4 regions of the Streptomyces sp. NPDC002403 genome follow, and region 2 is predicted to be linked to each of the others. Evidence: riboswitches for the same ligand, from Rfam matches in the RefSeq annotation. Region 2 holds a riboswitch; each other region holds the start of a gene.

Region 1 (4,147 bases), on a different contig from region 2:
GCTCCTCGGCCATCACGAGGAGCGGCTCACCGGGCTGCTCGGACTGCTCGCGGAGCCGCTGACGCCGTGGGAGCTGGCCGAGCGGATGGAGTGGAACCGGCCCTGGGAGCAGATCCCGCACGGTTCCCGGAACATCGCCGTCTCGGAGGCGGAGGCCCATCTGCGGCGGCTGGTGAAGCTCGGGCGCGCGGAGGCGGTGCCGGGGAGCGAGCCGGTGACGTACACGGCCGTGTGAGTGCGGGGCGGGCCGCTCCGCCCCGCGCGGTTCGGCTCACCGGCCGGGCATCACTGGCCCACCCGTCCGTCGATGCACTCGCGCAGCAGGTCGGCCTGCCCGCAGTGCCGGGCGTACTCCTCGATCCTGTGCACCAGCAGCTCCCGGACGGAGATCCGGTCCTTCCCCAGCCGCTCGCCCAGGTCCGGGTGGCCGGCCAGCGCGGCGTCGGTCGCGGCCTGCTCGCGTTCCAGGTCGGCGTAGGCGGCGTCGACCACGGCCTGGTCGGCGACGGCTCCGTCGAAGTCCGCGTCACGCTTGCCGTACAGCTTGGGCAGCGGTTCGCCGTCGGTGATCCAGTTGCGCCAGTCCCGCTCCACCTCGGCGAGGTGGCGCAGGAGGCCGAGCAGTGACAGCGTCGACGGCGGGACCGAGCGGCGGGCCAGCTGCTCCGCGTCCAGGCCGTCGCACTTCATCCGCAGGGTCAGCCGGTAGTCGTTGAGATACTCCGCGAGCGTCGCGAGCTCGCCCTCCGGGTTCGTGCCCTCCTTGCTGCGGGGGTCGTCGTCCGGGTCCGCCCACATGTCGGGGTAGACGGTCGCCTGGGTCCAGCGTGCGGGTTGATCGCTCATGCGGGACATGGTCGTCCGTTCGGGGCCGAACTCGCCAGTGGGTTTCCCCCGTTGCCCTCCGGTGGGTGTTCCGCGTCGCCGGCGGGCCGAAGCCGCCCCGGGCCCGGCCGGGCCCGCCCGGTAGAGTGTGCGGGTCGTCATCATGCCCGTTCAGGGGGAAGCCGGTGCGAATCCGGCACTGACCACGCAGCCGTGAACCGTCTGGGAGACGGTGAGTCGGAATGCCCTGTCCGCGGTCGTGACCGGCTCGGACCACCGGACCCACCGGTGGTCGGCACCGTCGAGGTATACGGAGCCGGAGCCTGGTGCCTGAGCGTGCCTGTGCCCGGTTCACCCCGCAGGAGAGGCCCCGCCCGCCATGACCGTACGCCGCAGCGCAGCGACGCTCGCCGCCACCGCCGCCGTGCTCTGCGCGGCCGCAGCGCCGGTCGCGGTCGCAGCGCCGTCCCCCTCGCCCTCGCCGTCCGCCGCACTGCCCGCCGGGCTGTACGGCACGGGCGACCCCACCTACGACGGGGTGTGGCGGCAGTCGATGTCCTTCCTCGCCCAGCGGCTGGAAGGGGTCACTCCGGCCGCGAAGTCGGTGGACTGGCTGGTCTCCCAGCAGTGCGCCGACGGCTCCTACGCCGCGTTCCGGCCCGATGTCTCCAAGCCGTGCGACGCGAAGACGGTGCGGGACACCAACGCCACCGCGGCCGCCGCCCAGGCGCTGGTCGAGGTCGGCGGGCACCGGGAGACCGTGAACGACTCGGTGCGCTGGCTGAAGTCCGTGCAGAACGAGGACGGCGGCTGGGGCTACACCGCCAAAGCGCCCAGCGACGCCAACTCCACCTCCCTGGTGATCGGCGCCCTCGCCCGGCAGGGGCAGCGGCTCGCGGACATCACGACCCCCGGCGGGAAGACCCCCTACGACCCACTGCTCGCGCTCGCGATCCCGTGCGGCGGCAAGGACGGCGGTGCCTTCGCGTACCAGCCCGACAAGAAGGGGAAGCTCACCGCGAACGCGGATGCCACCGCGGCCGCCGTGCTCGGCACGATGGGCAAGGCGATGGCCGTCGGGAACAACGCCGCGGGCAAGGCGCCCGGCTGCCACCCGGGCTCCGGCCTCACGCCCGAGCAGGCCGCCCAGAACGGCGCCCACTACCTCGTCGGCGCCCTCGCCGGCGGAAACCACCTGGACCTGGCGCCGATGCCCGGTGCCACCGACACCACCCCGCAGCCCGACTTCGGCAACACCGCCGACGCGGTCGTCGCCCTGTCCGCCTCCGGCCACCAGGACAAGGCGGCCGGGGCCATCGGCTGGCTGAAGAAGAACTCCGCGGACTGGGCCGCCCGGAGCGGCCCGGCCGCCTACGCCCAGCTGATCCTGGCCGCCCACTCGACCGGCGACGACGCCCGGGACTTCGGCGGCGTCGACCTGGTCGCCCGGCTGAACGCGGCCGGCCCCGAGCCCGCCGCCGTCGTGACGCCCGACCCGTCCGCCGACACCGGGTACGAGGCCACCGAGAAGGACCAGGTCCACAGCGGCGACGACGTGATCGGCGGCGTGTGGTGGTACATCGGCATCGGCCTCGTCCTCTCCGCGATCGCGTTCTTCCTGATCAGCGGCCGCCGCAAGAACCGGCAGCCGTGAGGCGCGCGGGACGGACCACCGCTCTGCTGGTGGTCCTGGGCGCCGTCCTGGCCGTGCTCGGCGCGGGACCGGCCCAGGCGGCCGGCTACCGGTACTGGTCGTTCTGGGAGAACTCCGGCTCCGACTGGACGTACGCCACCCAGGGCCCGTCCCTGGTCCGGCCGGACGACGGGACGGTGCAGGGTTTCCGGTTCTCGGTGAGCGAGGACTCCCAGGACTCGGCGAAGCCGCGCAGCGCCCCCGACTTCACGAAGATATGCGCGAACACCCCGGCCGAGGACGGCACCAAGCGGATCGCGCTCGTCATCGACCCGGGCACGGCCTCGGACGCCCCGGCCGGTGAGACACCGCCCGCGCCGCGCACCGCGTGCGCGCGGGTGAGCCCCGACGCGAGCGCCGCGGAGGCGCTCGCCGCGGTGGCGAAGCCGCTGCGGTACAGCAGTGACGCGATGCTCTGCGCGATCACCGGCTACCCGGCCTCGGGCTGCGGTGAGCAGGTCTCCGACGACGGGCGGGACACGCCTGCCGGATCCGCCTCCGCCTCGGCCGCGCCGGCCGGGTCCGCCGCGTCCTCCGGTCCGGGCAGTTCCTCCGGCCCCTCCGCCGGGGTGCTCGTCGGGGTCGGCGCCGTCCTCCTCCTCGGCGTCGCCGCGGTCGTGCAGTCCCGCCGCCGCCGCGGATGACCGCCCCGACCGGCTCCGCTGTCCTGGCGCGCAGCCGCCCGCTGCGCGCCCCCGAGGCGAACCGGAGCAACGCCCTGCCCGCCGGGGCCTGGTGGCTGTGGGCGCTCGGCCTCGCCACCGCCGCGTCCCGGACCACCAATCCGCTGCTGCTCGGGATGCTGGTGGGGGTGGCCGGTTACGTCGTGGCGGCGCGCCGCACGGACGCGCCGTGGGCCCGTTCGTACGGGGCGTTCATCCGGATCGGGCTGTTCGTCGTCGGTGTGCGGCTGGTCTTCTCCGTCTTTCTCGGTTCACCGATCCCCGGTACCCACACGGTGTTCACGCTCCCCGAGGTGCCGCTGCCCGACTGGGCGAAGGGGGTCAGGATCGGTGGCCGGGTCACCGCCGAACAGCTGGTCTTCGCGCTGTACGACGGGGCGAAGCTGGCCACCCTGCTGATCTGCGTCGGTGCGGCGAACTCGCTCGCCAACCCGGCCCGGCTGCTCAAGTCGCTACCGGGCGCGCTGTACGAGGCGGGCGTCGCGGTCGTCGTCGCGATGACGTTCGCGCCGAACATGGTCGCCGACGTGATGCGGCTGCGCACCGCCCGGCGGCTGCGGGGCCGCCCGACCGGCGGCGTCAAGGCCGTCCTCCAGATCGGGCTGCCGGTCCTGGAGGGCGCGCTGGAGCGGTCGGTCGCGGTGGCGGCGTCGATGGACGCGCGCGGATACGGGCGCACCGCCCAGGTCCCGCCCGCCGTCCGGCACACCACGAACGTCCTCACCCTCGGCGGGCTGCTCGGGGTGTGCGCCGGTACGTACGGTCTGCTGGCCGCGCAGGGTGCGGTGTACGGGCTGCCGCTGCTGGTCGCCGGGCTCGTCGCCGCGGCGGCCGGGCTGCGGCTCGGCGGGGCCCGTTCGGTGCGTACCCGCTACCGGCCCGACCGGTGGGGTGCGCGGGCCTGGCTGGTGGCGGGTTCGGGTGCCGCGGTGGCGGCGGCGATGAT
Region 2 (4,147 bases):
GGGCCAGGCCCCGGCGGGTGAACGGGCGCCCCTGCCCTGCGATATGGAGCTCCCGTAGTGGACCCAGCGCGGGCGTTCGCGGTCGTCGTACGCGACGTTCGCCTCCCCGTCGACGACGAGGGCACACAGCCGGAACTGGTGGTACGTGGGGAGCCAGAGCTCGACGGTGGTCATCCGCCCCGGCAGTCCGGACACCAGGAACTCGGCGTCCTTCCCGTCGCACCGCAGTTCCACGGTGTCGGTGATCCTGCCCTCCCGCACCACGTCCAGACGGGGTTGCTCCTGCGGCCCGTTGAGCCGTGGTGCGGGATCGGCCCGGTAGCGGCAGCCGAGCTCGCGGCTGTCGGTCCGCAGTGTGATCCGGACCCCGGCGGGCATCGCGGCCCGGCCGATGCCACCCTCCGGCAGATGCAGCTCCGCCTCCCGGTGGGGCACCCGCCAGGGCGCGACCCAGCCCGGCCCGTGCTGCAACGACACCGCTCCGCGGAACCGCAGCATCGGATCGTCCCCGGCCACCACACGTTCGGCTGTCATTCCCGCCACCTCCCCGAGTCGGTCGCCATCCTCGGCGGGCGGGGCGGCCGCAACCAGTCGTTGCGGATGCTGTGACCGGGACTCACCGGCAGGGCAGGCGGCCCGGGGTGCGGGGTACGGTCAGGCCGGCGGCCGGAGATCGCTGGTGGTGACCCGCACGTGGTCGACGACGAGCTGCTGCGGGAAGGCGGTGCTGCCGTCGGGGTCACCGGGCCAGTAGCCGCCGACCGCGAGGTTGAGGATCAGGAAGAAGGGCTTGTCGAACACCCAGGCGTTGCCGCCCAGATCGGCGGGCGTACGGCGCTGGTAGACGTTGCCGTCCACCGACCAGGTCACCGAGCCGGGTGCCCAGTCGACGGCGAAGGTGTGGAAGTCGTCGGCGAACGCCTGGCCGCCGGGCAGGGTGTACGCGGCGCCGATGCCGCCGGAGCCGGAGTAGCCCGGGCCGTGCAACGTGCCGTGGACCGTGGACGGTTCGAAACCCACGTTCTCCATGACGTCGATCTCGCCCGAGTTCGGCCAGCCGACCTGGCCGATGTCGTCGCCCAGCATCCAGAACGCCGGCCACATGCCCTGGCCGCGCGGCACCTTCATCCTCGCCTCGACGTGCCCGTACGTCTGGGTGAACCGGCCGGAGGTGTTCAGCCGTGCCGAGGTGTACTCGCACGTCCCGTACCAGCACTGGTAGTTGTTCGGGTTCTCGCGGCGCGCGGTGATGACCAGATGGCCCTGGCCGTCGAGTGCCGCGTTGCGGTTCCCGGCCGTGTAGTACTGCCGTTCGTGGTTGTTGACGTTGTCACCGGTCTCGATCTGCCACTTGGCGCCGTCCACGGCGGAGCCCGCGGGGCCGTCGAAGTCGTCGGTGAAGGTCGCGGCCGCCGTCGTCGTGGCGGTACGCGGCCCGGGTGCGGGCACCCCGGCCGCGAGGCCGGAGGAGGCCGGGACGAGGGCGAGCGCGGAGAGTGTGCAGAGCGCGGCCGTGAGCAGGCGCCGGGGGAGATGGGGGGAGGTCATGGGGGTCCTTCCCGTGCGGAACGGAGCGGCCGGTAATTGTCATGAAACTGACAAGCGGCCGCTGTGGGGGGAGCAGGGAGAGGTCTTGGTTCTGTATGCGATTTAAGAAGTGAAGCAACACCGTGTCAAGACCTTGGTACGGACCACAGTTCTTGGATCCAACGGCGGGTCCGTACACGATCGGACGGGATCATTCGGCCGGCGCCGGGGACAGCGGTTGTCCGCACCGCAGGTTCCACCGGCCGGACCGCCCGCTGAGTCCGGTCAGCGTCAGCGGGGCGACATCCAGCCGCCAGAACGCCTCCGGCGGCAGGTCGAGCGCCCCCACGATCACGGCCCGCACCACCGCCGGCTCCACGACGCCCAGCACGCGGCGACCCTCCGCGCCCGCCACCTCCTCGGTGGACGCCAGTGTCTCCAGCCAGCGCCCGGCCCGGGCGCAGAGCTCCAGCAGCGACTCGCCGCCGTGGGGAGCCGCCGAAGGATCGGTCAGCCAGGCCGACACACCCTCCGGCTCGGCCGCGCTCACCGCGGCAAGCCGTCGACCGCTCCACCGGCCCATGTCCCAGCCACGGACAGCCGGTTCGGCCTCGGCGCACAGCCCCAGCGCCTCGGCGGTCGCGGCGCACCGCCCGGACGGTCCGCGCAGCAGCCGGTCGGCCCCGGGCACCGCCGCCGCGGCGGCCCGGGCCCGGCGGACCCCGGCCGCGTCGAGCGGTGCGTCGCCGTCGAAGCGCGCCTCGCGCAGCGCGGCGTTGAGCGCCGGTGAGATCAACATCACCTGTACTGCCATGACCCAGTCAACTCCCTGAACTCCGGCCCCTCCGTGCCCACCATGGCATCAGGGCCGGCCGGCCCGGTTGCCGGCACCATGGCGGCACCTGTCCCCAAGCGGTATGGTCACGGCCAACATGACGTGGGTGTGACGGAAGTCCGGTGAGAATCCGGCACGGTCGCGCCACTGTGAACCCGTACCTGTGCGGGAAGTCAGACCCAGCACCCACGTCTCAGGCACCACGATCGGGACGCGTGTTCCCTCAGGAGGTTCTGCCATGGCACAGACCGCTGCCCCCGCCACCACCGCCGTACCGGCGATCACCCCCATCTCCCTGAAGGCCATTGCCCCCTGGGCGGTCTTCTTCGGCATCCTCATGCTCGTACTGCTGTACTTCGTCGGCGCCGAGCAGGGCGCCACCGCGGTCATCTCCGGCGAAGGTGTCCACGAGTGGGTCCACGACGGCCGCCACCTCCTCGGTTTCCCCTGCCACTGACGTACCGTCCGATCCAGGGGAAGCCCCATGAACTCCATATCTGTCAGAGCCCTGCTCGTGCGCGGCATGCTGGCCGGCCTCGTCGCGGGTGTGCTCGCCCTGCTCGTCGCCTTCTTCCTCGGTGAGTCGCGTGTGGACGCGGCCATCGCCCTGGAGGAGTCGCACAGTCATCACCACGACGGCGGCGAGGAGCTGGTCAGCCGCACCATGCAGTCCACCGCCGGCCTCGCCACCGGTGTGCTGGTCTTCGGTGTGGCGATCGGCGGCATCGCCGCCCTTGTCTTCTGCTACGCCCTCGGCCGGATCGGCAGGTTCGGCCCACGGGCCACGGCCGCACTGATCGCGGGCGCGGCGCTGCTGACGGTGTACGTCGTGCCGTTCCTGAAGTACCCGGCCAACCCGCCGGCCGTCGGCAACCCCGACACCATCGGCCGGCGTACCGCTCTGTTCTTCCTGATGGTGGCCCTGAGCGTGCTGCTGGCCGTCGCCGCGGTCATGCTCGGCAGACGGCTGGCTCCCCGTCTGGGCAACTGGAACGCGACGATCGCGGCGTCCGCCGGATACGTCCTGGTGATCGGCCTCGCCTACGCGTTCCTGCCCTCGTTCAACGAGGTCGGCAAGGACTTCCCGGCCACCCTGCTGTGGGAGTTCCGGCTGAGCACCCTCGCCGTGCAGGCCACCCTCTGGGTGACCTTCGGCCTGGTCTTCGGTCATCTGACGGAATGGCTTCTCGCACCGGGAGCCGGCACCGTCACGGCCGGGAACAGCGGCGCGGAACGGGCGGCCACGGCGGCCGGCTGACCGGCGCGCCGCATGCGGGCCGTCCGACGACCTGGACCCCGCCGGGAGCCGGCACCCGGCGGGGTCCAGCCGTTGGGCCGGTTCACTCCTCGGCCTGCCGGCCCCAGTCGATCCGGTAGTACTTCAACTTCTCGTCCTCCCCCACCAGGTGCATGCCGACGGCCTCCATGACCCGCTGGGACGCGATGTTGTCCAGATCGGTGTCACCGTGCACGCAGCCCACGCCCTGATCGCGGGCGAACCGCAGCAGGGCGCGCAGGGCCTCGGAGGCGTAACCCAGCCCCTGGGCCGAGGGGACGAGGCCGTAGCCGATCGTGACGTGCCCGTTCTCGTCCGGCGCGCCGTGGAATCCCATCCCTCCGATCACCTGTCCGTCCTCGCGGCGCCGTATCTCGTACGAGCCGAAGGGGCTGGGATCACCGTTCCTCGCACAGGTGTCGAGGAAGCGCTCGGCCGCGGCCCTCTCGCCCGGGGACGGGTAGCCGGGCGCCCAGTGCGCGCCGTCTCCCGGCGTGCCGGTCATCACC
Region 3 (4,147 bases), on a different contig from region 2:
GGTCTGGGTCATCGTCTGCGCCGGTACGGCCATCGCGCTCGGCACCTACCTGGGCGGCTGGCGCATCATCCGCACCATGGGCAGCGGCCTCACCGACCTCAGGCCGCCGCAGGGCTTCGCCGCCCAGACCAGTGCGGCCACCGTCATCCTGGCCTCCTCGCACCTCGGCTTCTCCCTCTCCACCACCCAGTCCTGCTCCGGCGCCGTGATGGGCGCGGGCCTCGGCCGCCAGGGCGGTGTGGTCCGCTGGTCCACCGCCACCCGGATGTTCGTCGCCTGGGGTCTGACCCTGCCGGCCGCCGGTCTGGTCGGTGCGGGCGCGGAACTCCTCACCAAGCAGGGCACCTGGGGTGTCGTGGTCGTCGCGGCGCTGCTGGTCGCGGGATCCGGTGCGATCTGGCTGGTGTCCCGCCGCAAGCCGGTCGGCCACGACGATGTCGCGCCGGCGGACGTCGACGACGAGCCCGCGGGTGTCGTCACCACGGCCATCGCCGCCGTCAGCCCGCCGCCCACCACGGCCCAGGCAATGGCCCAGGACCTCATGACCACCATTCCGGCCCCGGCCGGAACCACCCAGGACCCGGCGCGACCCGCCACCGTCTGACCCGGCCGTCTAAGGATTCAGCATGAACATCGACTGGGCAGCCCTCGGCTCCGTATTCGGCGTCTCCCTCGTCGTCACCGTCGCGCTGGTGGGCCTCTTCACCCTGGGCATCGTCGGCCTCTCCAAGCAGCCGGAACCGGCGGCGCAGGGCGGCTCCGGCGGCTCGGTGCTGCTGGCCCGCGCCGGCGCGTACGTCTGCTTCACGCTGTGCGCGGCGGCCGTCGCGTACGGCATCTATCTGATCGTCGCCTGAACCACCCCGCGTACGCTCCCCCGTCGGGCCGGACACCACAGGTGTCCGGCCCGATGTGGGTATCAGCACACTGCGCCGCCGCAGGTCAACGGCAGGTTGACGGGCGTTCGCGGAGCGTGGTGGACTGCCGGAGCCAATTACGGCGACAGCAGAGGAAGCCGGTGCGAATCCGGCGCGGTCCCGCCACTGTCACCGGGGAGCGGTCCCCCACACCGGAAGTCACGGCACGCGCGAGCGGGCTGGAAGGCCGGGGGCACCGCGGATCCGGGAGCCAGGAGACTCTCGTCGCCGGTCACGTCGAACCAGGGCGCGGACCCTGAGTGAGGACATATCGCCATGCCCGGCTGCCGTGCGTCCGCTGTTCCGGTGCTCTCGCCGAGAGCCTCCTGTACGAAGGTCCGCCGAGGCGCGACGGCCGGCTGAGCCGTGCGAGCCGACCGCATCTTCGCGTACGGCGCCACGGCCGGTCTGATCGGCGATCTGCTGCTCGGTGATCCCCGCCGGGGACACCCGGTCGCCGCCTTCGGGCGGGCCGCGGCGGTCGTCGAGCGCCGACTGTGGCACGACCACCGCGGGTGGGGCACGCTGCACACCCTCGTCTGCGCCGGTGGCGCCGCGGGCGGTGCCGCGCTGCTCGCCCACGCCGTACGCCGCAGCCCCGCCGCCTCCGTGGCGCTGACCGCGGCCGCCACCTGGTCCGTCGTCGGCGGCACCTCCCTGGGCCGCGAGGCACGGGCCATCGGCTCCGCCCTGACGGCCGGTGACATCGACCTGGCCCGGAAGCGGCTGCCGCATCTGTGCGGGCGCGACCCGCAGTCCCTGGACGGTCCGCAGATAGCCCGCGCCGTGGTCGAGTCCGTGGCGGAGAACACCTCGGACGCCGTGGTCGGCGCCCTGGTGTGGGGCGCGCTGGCCGGGGTCCCCGGGCTCGCCGGCTTCCGGGCCGCCAACACCCTCGACGCCATGGTCGGGCACAAGTCGCCCCGCCACCGCCGCTACGGCTGGGCCTCGGCCCGCCTCGACGACCTCGCGGGCTGGCCCGGTGCCCGGCTCACGGCCCTGCTCGCCGTGGCCGCCGGGGGGCGGCCGCGCGGAGCGGTCCGCGCCTGGCGGGCCGATGCCGCCAAGCATCCGAGCCCCAACGCGGGCCCGGTGGAGGCCTCGTTCGCGGGCGCGCTGGGCGTACGGCTCGGCGGCACCCTCGCGTACGGCGGCCGGGTCGAACACCGCCCCGTGCTCAACGGGGAGACGGGCCGGGCGGTGGAGACCGAGGACATCGAGCGCGCGGTGCGGCTGTCGCGCCGGGTGGGGGCGCTGGCCCTCGGCGTGTGCGTGGCGGGACGGCTCGGCGCGGCCCTGGCCGCACGACGGATCACGGGGCGCCGCACGGCGGGGCCCCGCATCGCAGGACGGAGAAGCGCATGAGCGGCGGGCTGCTGGTCGCCGGAACCACTTCCGACGCGGGCAAGAGCGTCGTCACCGCGGGCATCTGCCGCTGGCTCGTGCGCCGGGGCGTGAAGGTGGCGCCCTTCAAGGCGCAGAACATGTCGCTGAATTCCTTCGTCACCCGCGAGGGCGCCGAGATCGGGCGCGCCCAGGCCATGCAGGCCCAGGCCGCCCGCGTGGAGCCGAGCGCGCTGATGAACCCGGTCCTGCTCAAGCCCGGCAGCGACCGCTCCAGCCAGGTCGTCCTGATGGGGAAGCCGGTCGGCGAGATGAGCGCCCGCGGCTACCACGGCGGACGGCAGCAGGCACTGCTCTCCACGGTCGTGGACTGCCTGGAGCAGCTCCGGAGCACGTACGACGCGGTGATCTGCGAGGGCGCGGGCAGCCCGGCCGAGATCAATCTGCGGCGCACGGACATCGTGAACATGGGTATCGCACGGGCGGCGCGCTTCCCGGTGGTGGTCGTCGGCGACATCGACCGCGGCGGTGTCTTCGCCTCGTTCTTCGGTACGACGGCGCTGCTCGCCGCCGAGGACCAGTCGCTGATCGCCGGCTATCTCGTCAACAAGTTCCGCGGCGACGTGTCGCTGCTGGAGCCGGGCCTGGAGATGCTGCGGGACATCACCGGGCGGCCGACGTACGGGGTGCTGCCCTTCGCCCACGGCCTCGGCATCGACGAGGAGGACGGTCTGCGGGTCTCGCTGCGCGGAGCCGTGCGCGAATCGGTGGTCGCGCCGCCGCACGGCGAGGACGTGCTGCGCGTCGCGGTGTGCGCAGTGCCGCTGATGTCGAACTTCACCGATGTGGACGCGCTGGCCGCCGAGCCCGGCGTCGTCGTCAGGTTCGTGGACCGCGCCGAGGAACTCTCCGACGCGGACCTCGTCGTCGTGCCCGGCACCCGCGGGACCGTGAAGGCGCTGGCCTGGCTGCGCGAGCGCGGCCTCGCCGACGCGCTGGCGCGGCGCGCGGCCGAGGGCCGGCCGGTCCTCGGCATCTGCGGCGGCTTCCAGCTCCTCGGCGAGCAGATCGAGGACGAGGTCGAGTCGCGGGCCGGGCGGGTCGAGGGCCTCGGCCTTCTCCCCGTACGCATCCGCTTCGACCGCGAGAAGACCTTGGCCCGGCCCGTCGGCGAGGCGCTCGGCGCGCCGGTCGAGGGATACGAGATCCACCACGGCGTGGCGGACGTGCGCGGCGGCGAGCCGTTCCTCGACGGCTGCCGGGTCGGCGCCGTGTGGGGCACCCACTGGCACGGTTCGCTGGAGAGCGACGCGTTCCGCCGGCGCTTCCTGACCGAGGTCGCACGGGCCGCCGGCCGGCGCTTCGTCCCCGCCCCCGACACCGCGTTCGCGGCGCTGCGCGAGGAACAGCTCGACCGTCTCGGCGATCTCATAGAGGAGCACGCGGACACCGACGCGTTGCTGCGGCTCCTGGAGTCGGGCGCGCCGTCGGGGCTTCCCTTCATCGCTCCCGGAGCCCCCGCGTCCCCGGGAGGCCTCCGATGACCCCGGGCCGTGCCGGGGGCCGCCTTTTTCACGCCCATTCACCCGCAGGAAGGACCGCCTCGTGAGCACGCATTTCCCGTTCACCGCCGTCGTCGGGCAGCAGGACCTGCAACTCGCCCTGCTGCTCAACTCCGTCGCGCCGAACATCGGTGGCGTGCTCGTACGGGGCGAGAAGGGCACCGCGAAGAGTACCGCCGTGCGCGCGCTCTCGGCGCTGCTGCCGGAGGTGGACGTCGTGGCCGGCTGCCGTTTCTCCTGCGACCCCGTATCGCCCGACCCGGCGTGTCCCGACGGTCCCCATGAGGCGGGGGCCGGTGTGTCGCGGGACGCCCGGATGGTCGA
Region 4 (4,147 bases), on a different contig from region 2:
GCGCTCCAGCTCGTCGGCATCCAGGCGGTGCTGGACGTGATGGGCGTCGGCGGCGGCGAGAACACCCACTGGTTCGTCAAGGACCTGCCGCTGCTGATCGCGTTCGCGGTGCTCGCCGCGTACACCTACTCGTCCGGACTGCGGGCACCCGCGCTGATCGCCTTCGTCAAGGACGGGCTGATCTACCTGGTCATCGCGGTGGCGATCATCTACATCCCGATCAAGCTGGGCGGCTTCGACGACATCTTCGCCAAGGCGGGCGAGGCGTTCTCGCAGACCAACCCGGCCACCGGCAAACCGCGTGGCGCGCTCGCGCCGGGCGAGGCGGGCCAGTGGGGTTACGCCACCCTGGCGCTGGGCTCGGCGCTGGCGCTGTTCATGTATCCGCACTCGATCACGGCGACGCTCTCCAGCCGCAGCCGCAATGTGATCCGGCGCAACACCACGATCCTGCCGCTGTACTCGCTGATGCTGGGCCTGCTGGCGCTGCTCGGCTTCATGGCCATCGCCGCCGGGATCAAGGTGGACAACGGGCAGCTGGCCATCCCGCAGCTGTTCGAGAACATGTTCCCGGACTGGTTCGCGGGCGTCGCGTTCGCCGCCATCGGCATCGGCGCGCTGGTGCCCGCCGCGATCATGTCGATCGCCGCGGCGAACCTCTTCACCCGCAACATCTACAAGGACTTCCTGAAGCCGGACGCGACCCCGGAGCAGGAGACCAAGGTCTCCAAGCTGGTGTCGCTGCTGGTCAAGGTCGGCGCGCTCGCCTTCGTCCTCACCATGGACAAGACGGTCGCGATCAACTTCCAGCTGCTCGGCGGCATCTGGATCCTCCAGACGATGCCGGCCCTGGTCGGCGGCCTGTTCACCCGCTGGTTCCACCGCTGGGCGCTGCTCGCGGGCTGGGCGGTCGGCATGGTGTACGGGACGGTGGCCGCGTACGGGGTCGCCTCGCCGACCCAGAAGCACTTCGGCGGCTCGTCCGCGGAGATCCCCGGCATCGGCGAGATCGGCTACATCGGCCTCACCGCGTTCGTGCTGAACGTGGTCGTGACGGTGGTGCTGACCTTCGTCCTGAACGCCGTGAAGGCGCCCGCCGGGATCGACGAGACCTCCCCGGCCGACTACACCGCCGACGCGGGCGACCCAGGCGTCGAGGCGGAACTCCCGCCGGCCACGGCGGGGGCGCCGGGCGGCCACTGACGATCCGCGCCCACGGCCCGTCGAGCCCCCTCCAGCGGGGCGCGGCGGGCCGTCGGCGTGATCGGGTCGCCCGGCCCGGGAAAGGGCCGTACGGCTCGTTCTGTGGGTCCGGCCCGGTCGACGCGACACAACATGTGGGGGCTGCCTCATCGGGCAGCCCCCACATGTATGCTCTTCCTCGCTGTCGCCGCAGGGGAATCCGGTGCGAATCCGGAACTGTCCCGCAACGGTGTATTCAGTGCGCTTTTGTGCACCCCCGAGTCAGTCCGATGACCTGCCGGCAGCGCATCCGGCTCGACCGAACCGGATGCCCAGACGTCCGGGCCTCGCGGTTGGGCCGGTGGACGCCGTGCGGAGCGCTGCCCTGCCCCGGGTCTGCGCGTCCGCAGGGCTGCCCCGTTCCCCGCCGGCCCCGAGCCGAGCGAGGGAGAGCACCACGTGACCATCGCGCCAGCCGATCCGGCTTCAGTCGCCGCGTCCGCAGCAGCCGAGTCCGAGGCAGCCGCACAGGACGGACCGGGGACCGCACTGCTGCGGACCCTGACCGACCTCACCGCCGATCTGCCCGACACCGACCCCGGCCGGGTCGCCGCCGCCGCGCTGCGCGGCCGCAGCGCCCGGGCGGACGAGGCGGAGCTGCGTTCGCTGGCCACCGAGGCCGCCGCGGGCCTGATCTCCGAGGACCCCGCCTACTCCCGGCTCGCCGCCCGGCTCCTGACCCTCACCATCGCGGACGAGGCGGCCGGGCAGGGCGCGGTCTCCTTCTCCGCCTCGGTCGCCGTCGGGCACCGCGAGGGCCTGATCGCGGACCGTACCGCCGCGTTCGTCGCCCGCCACGCGGCCGCCCTCGACGCGCTGGTGGAGCGTTCGCTCGCCGACGGCGCGGACGACCGCTTCGGCTACTTCGGGCTGCGGACCCTGCACAGCCGCTATCTGCTGCGCCACCCGCACACCCGCCAGGTCGTCGAGACGCCCCAGCACTTCATGCTGCGGGTCGCGTCCGGGCTCGCCGAGGACGACTCGCAGCGCGCCGTGGACGAAGTGGCGGCGCTGTACGGGCTGATGAGCCGGCTCGACTACCTCCCCTCCTCCCCCACGCTCTTCAACTCCGGCACCCGGCACCCGCAGATGTCCTCCTGCTACCTGCTGGACTCCCCGCTGGACGAGCTCGACTCGATCTACGACCGCTACCACCAGGTGGCCCGGCTCTCCAAGCACGCGGGCGGCATCGGTCTCTCGTACTCCCGCATCCGCTCCCGCGGTTCGCTGATCCGCGGCACCAACGGGCACTCCAACGGCATCGTGCCGTTCCTGAAGACGCTGGACGCCTCCGTCGCCGCGGTCAACCAGGGGGGCCGCCGCAAGGGCGCCGCCGCCGTCTACCTGGAGACCTGGCACGCGGACATCGAGGAGTTCCTGGAGCTGCGCGACAACACGGGCGAGGACCAGCGGCGTACGCACAACCTCAACCTGGCCCACTGGATCCCGGACGAGTTCATGCGCCGGGTCGACGCGGACGGCGACTGGTCGCTGTTCTCGCCCGCCGACGTACCCGGCCTCGTCGATCTGTGGGGCGACGAGTTCGACGCCGCGTACCGGGCCGCCGAGGCCCAGGGGCTGGCCCGCAAGTCGATCCCGGCCCGCGAGCTGTACGGCCGGATGATGCGCACCCTCGCGCAGACCGGCCAGGGCTGGATGACGTTCAAGGACGCCTCCAACCGGACCGCGAACCAGACCGCCGAGCCGGGCACCGTCGTCCACTCGTCGAATCTGTGCACCGAGATCCTCGAAGTCACCGACGACGGCGAGACGGCGGTCTGCAACCTGGGCTCGGTCAACCTCGGCGCGTTCGTCGCCGACGGTGGCATCGACTGGGAGCGGCTGGACGCCACCGTCCGCACCGCCGTGACCTTCCTGGACCGGGTCGTCGACATCAACTTCTACCCGACCGAGCAGGCCGGCCGCTCCAACGCGAAGTGGCGCCCGGTGGGTCTGGGCGCCATGGGCCTCCAGGACGTCTTCTTCAAGCTGCGGCTGCCCTTCGACTCCCCCGAGGCCCGCGCGCTCTCCACGAAGATCTCCGAGCGGATCATGCTCGCCGCGTACGAGTCGTCCTGCGAGCTCGCCGAGCGGTCCGGACCGCTGCCCGCCTGGTCGCAGACGCGGGCGGCACGCGGTGTGCTGCACCCCGACCACTACGACACCGAGCTGAACTGGCCCGAGCGGTGGGAGGCGCTGCGCGCCCGCGTCGCGAGGAGCGGGATGCGCAACTCGCTGCTGCTCGCCATCGCGCCGACGGCGACGATCGCCTCGATCGCGGGGGTCTACGAGTGCATCGAGCCGCAGGTCTCCAACCTCTTCAAGCGCGAGACGCTCAGCGGTGAGTTCCTCCAGGTCAACGCGTATCTGGTCGATGAGCTGAAGCAGCTCGGGGTGTGGGACGCCCGCACCCGTGAGGCGCTGCGCGACGCCAGCGGCTCGGTGCAGGGCTTCGCCTGGATCCCGGAAGAGGTGCGGGCGCTGTACCGCACGGCGTGGGAGATCCCGCAGCGCGGTCTGATCGACATGGCGGCGGCCCGTACGCCGTTCCTGGACCAGAGCCAGTCGCTGAACCTGTTCCTGGAGACGCCGACGATCGGCAAGCTCTCCTCGATGTACGCGTACGCCTGGAAGCAGGGGCTGAAGACGACGTACTATCTGCGCTCGCGCCCGGCGACCCGGATCGCCCGTGCCGCCTCCGGCCAGGCCGCGACCGCCGCCCCCATTCCCGTACAGCAGGCTTCGGCGCCCGACGCGGACGCGATCGCCTGCTCCCTCGAAAACCCCGAGTCCTGCGAGGCCTGCCAGTAATGAGCACCACCGAATCCGAGAAGAACCTGCTCGACCCGGGCTTCGAACTGACCCTGCGGCCCATGCGCTACCCGGACTTCTACGAGCGCTACCG

The links. A riboswitch is a leader RNA that binds a small molecule or an ion and turns the genes downstream of it on or off. The one in region 2 is predicted to bind cobalamin.
Region 1: it holds a riboswitch for cobalamin, as region 2 does, so the genes downstream of both, ACWCPY_RS03140 (prenyltransferase/squalene oxidase repeat-containing protein) here and ACWCPY_RS05525 (CbtB domain-containing protein) in region 2, are expected to answer to the same signal.
Region 3: it holds a riboswitch for cobalamin, as region 2 does, so the genes downstream of both, ACWCPY_RS06730 (cobalamin biosynthesis protein) here and ACWCPY_RS05525 (CbtB domain-containing protein) in region 2, are expected to answer to the same signal.
Region 4: it holds a riboswitch for cobalamin, as region 2 does, so the genes downstream of both, ACWCPY_RS15045 (ribonucleoside-diphosphate reductase subunit alpha) here and ACWCPY_RS05525 (CbtB domain-containing protein) in region 2, are expected to answer to the same signal.

What each region holds. Positions count from the first base shown of each region.
Region 1 covers NZ_JBSFBQ010000002.1:143,536-147,682, reverse strand. Annotated here, with positions in the region: gene ACWCPY_RS03150 (MBL fold metallo-hydrolase) at 1-235, shown strand, start outside; gene ACWCPY_RS03145 (DinB family protein) at 286-855, opposite strand; cobalamin riboswitch at 961-1,094, shown strand; gene ACWCPY_RS03140 (prenyltransferase/squalene oxidase repeat-containing protein) at 1,205-2,479, shown strand; gene ACWCPY_RS03135 (SCO2322 family protein) at 2,476-3,162, shown strand; gene ACWCPY_RS03130 (energy-coupling factor transporter transmembrane component T) at 3,159-4,147, shown strand, end outside.
Region 2 covers NZ_JBSFBQ010000003.1:195,960-200,106, forward strand. Annotated here, with positions in the region: gene ACWCPY_RS05510 (GDSL-type esterase/lipase family protein) at 1-534, opposite strand, end outside; partial or broken gene ACWCPY_RS05515 (glycoside hydrolase family 16 protein) at 673-1,548, opposite strand; gene ACWCPY_RS05520 (histidine phosphatase family protein) at 1,739-2,341, opposite strand; adenosylcobalamin (AdoCbl) riboswitch at 2,449-2,597, shown strand; gene ACWCPY_RS05525 (CbtB domain-containing protein) at 2,601-2,819, shown strand; gene ACWCPY_RS05530 (CbtA family protein) at 2,847-3,620, shown strand; gene ACWCPY_RS05535 (GNAT family N-acetyltransferase) at 3,703-4,147, opposite strand, start outside.
Region 3 covers NZ_JBSFBQ010000004.1:61,246-65,392, forward strand. Annotated here, with positions in the region: gene ACWCPY_RS06720 (anion permease) at 1-604, shown strand, start outside; gene ACWCPY_RS06725 (hypothetical protein) at 627-857, shown strand; cobalamin riboswitch at 1,010-1,138, shown strand; gene ACWCPY_RS06730 (cobalamin biosynthesis protein) at 1,284-2,282, shown strand; gene ACWCPY_RS06735 (cobyric acid synthase) at 2,279-3,805, shown strand; gene ACWCPY_RS06740 (putative cobaltochelatase) at 3,867-4,147, shown strand, end outside.
Region 4 covers NZ_JBSFBQ010000011.1:5,193-9,339, reverse strand. Annotated here, with positions in the region: gene mctP (monocarboxylate uptake permease MctP) at 1-1,203, shown strand, start outside; cobalamin riboswitch at 1,364-1,499, shown strand; gene ACWCPY_RS15045 (ribonucleoside-diphosphate reductase subunit alpha) at 1,642-4,053, shown strand; gene ACWCPY_RS15040 (ribonucleotide-diphosphate reductase subunit beta) at 4,053-4,147, shown strand, end outside.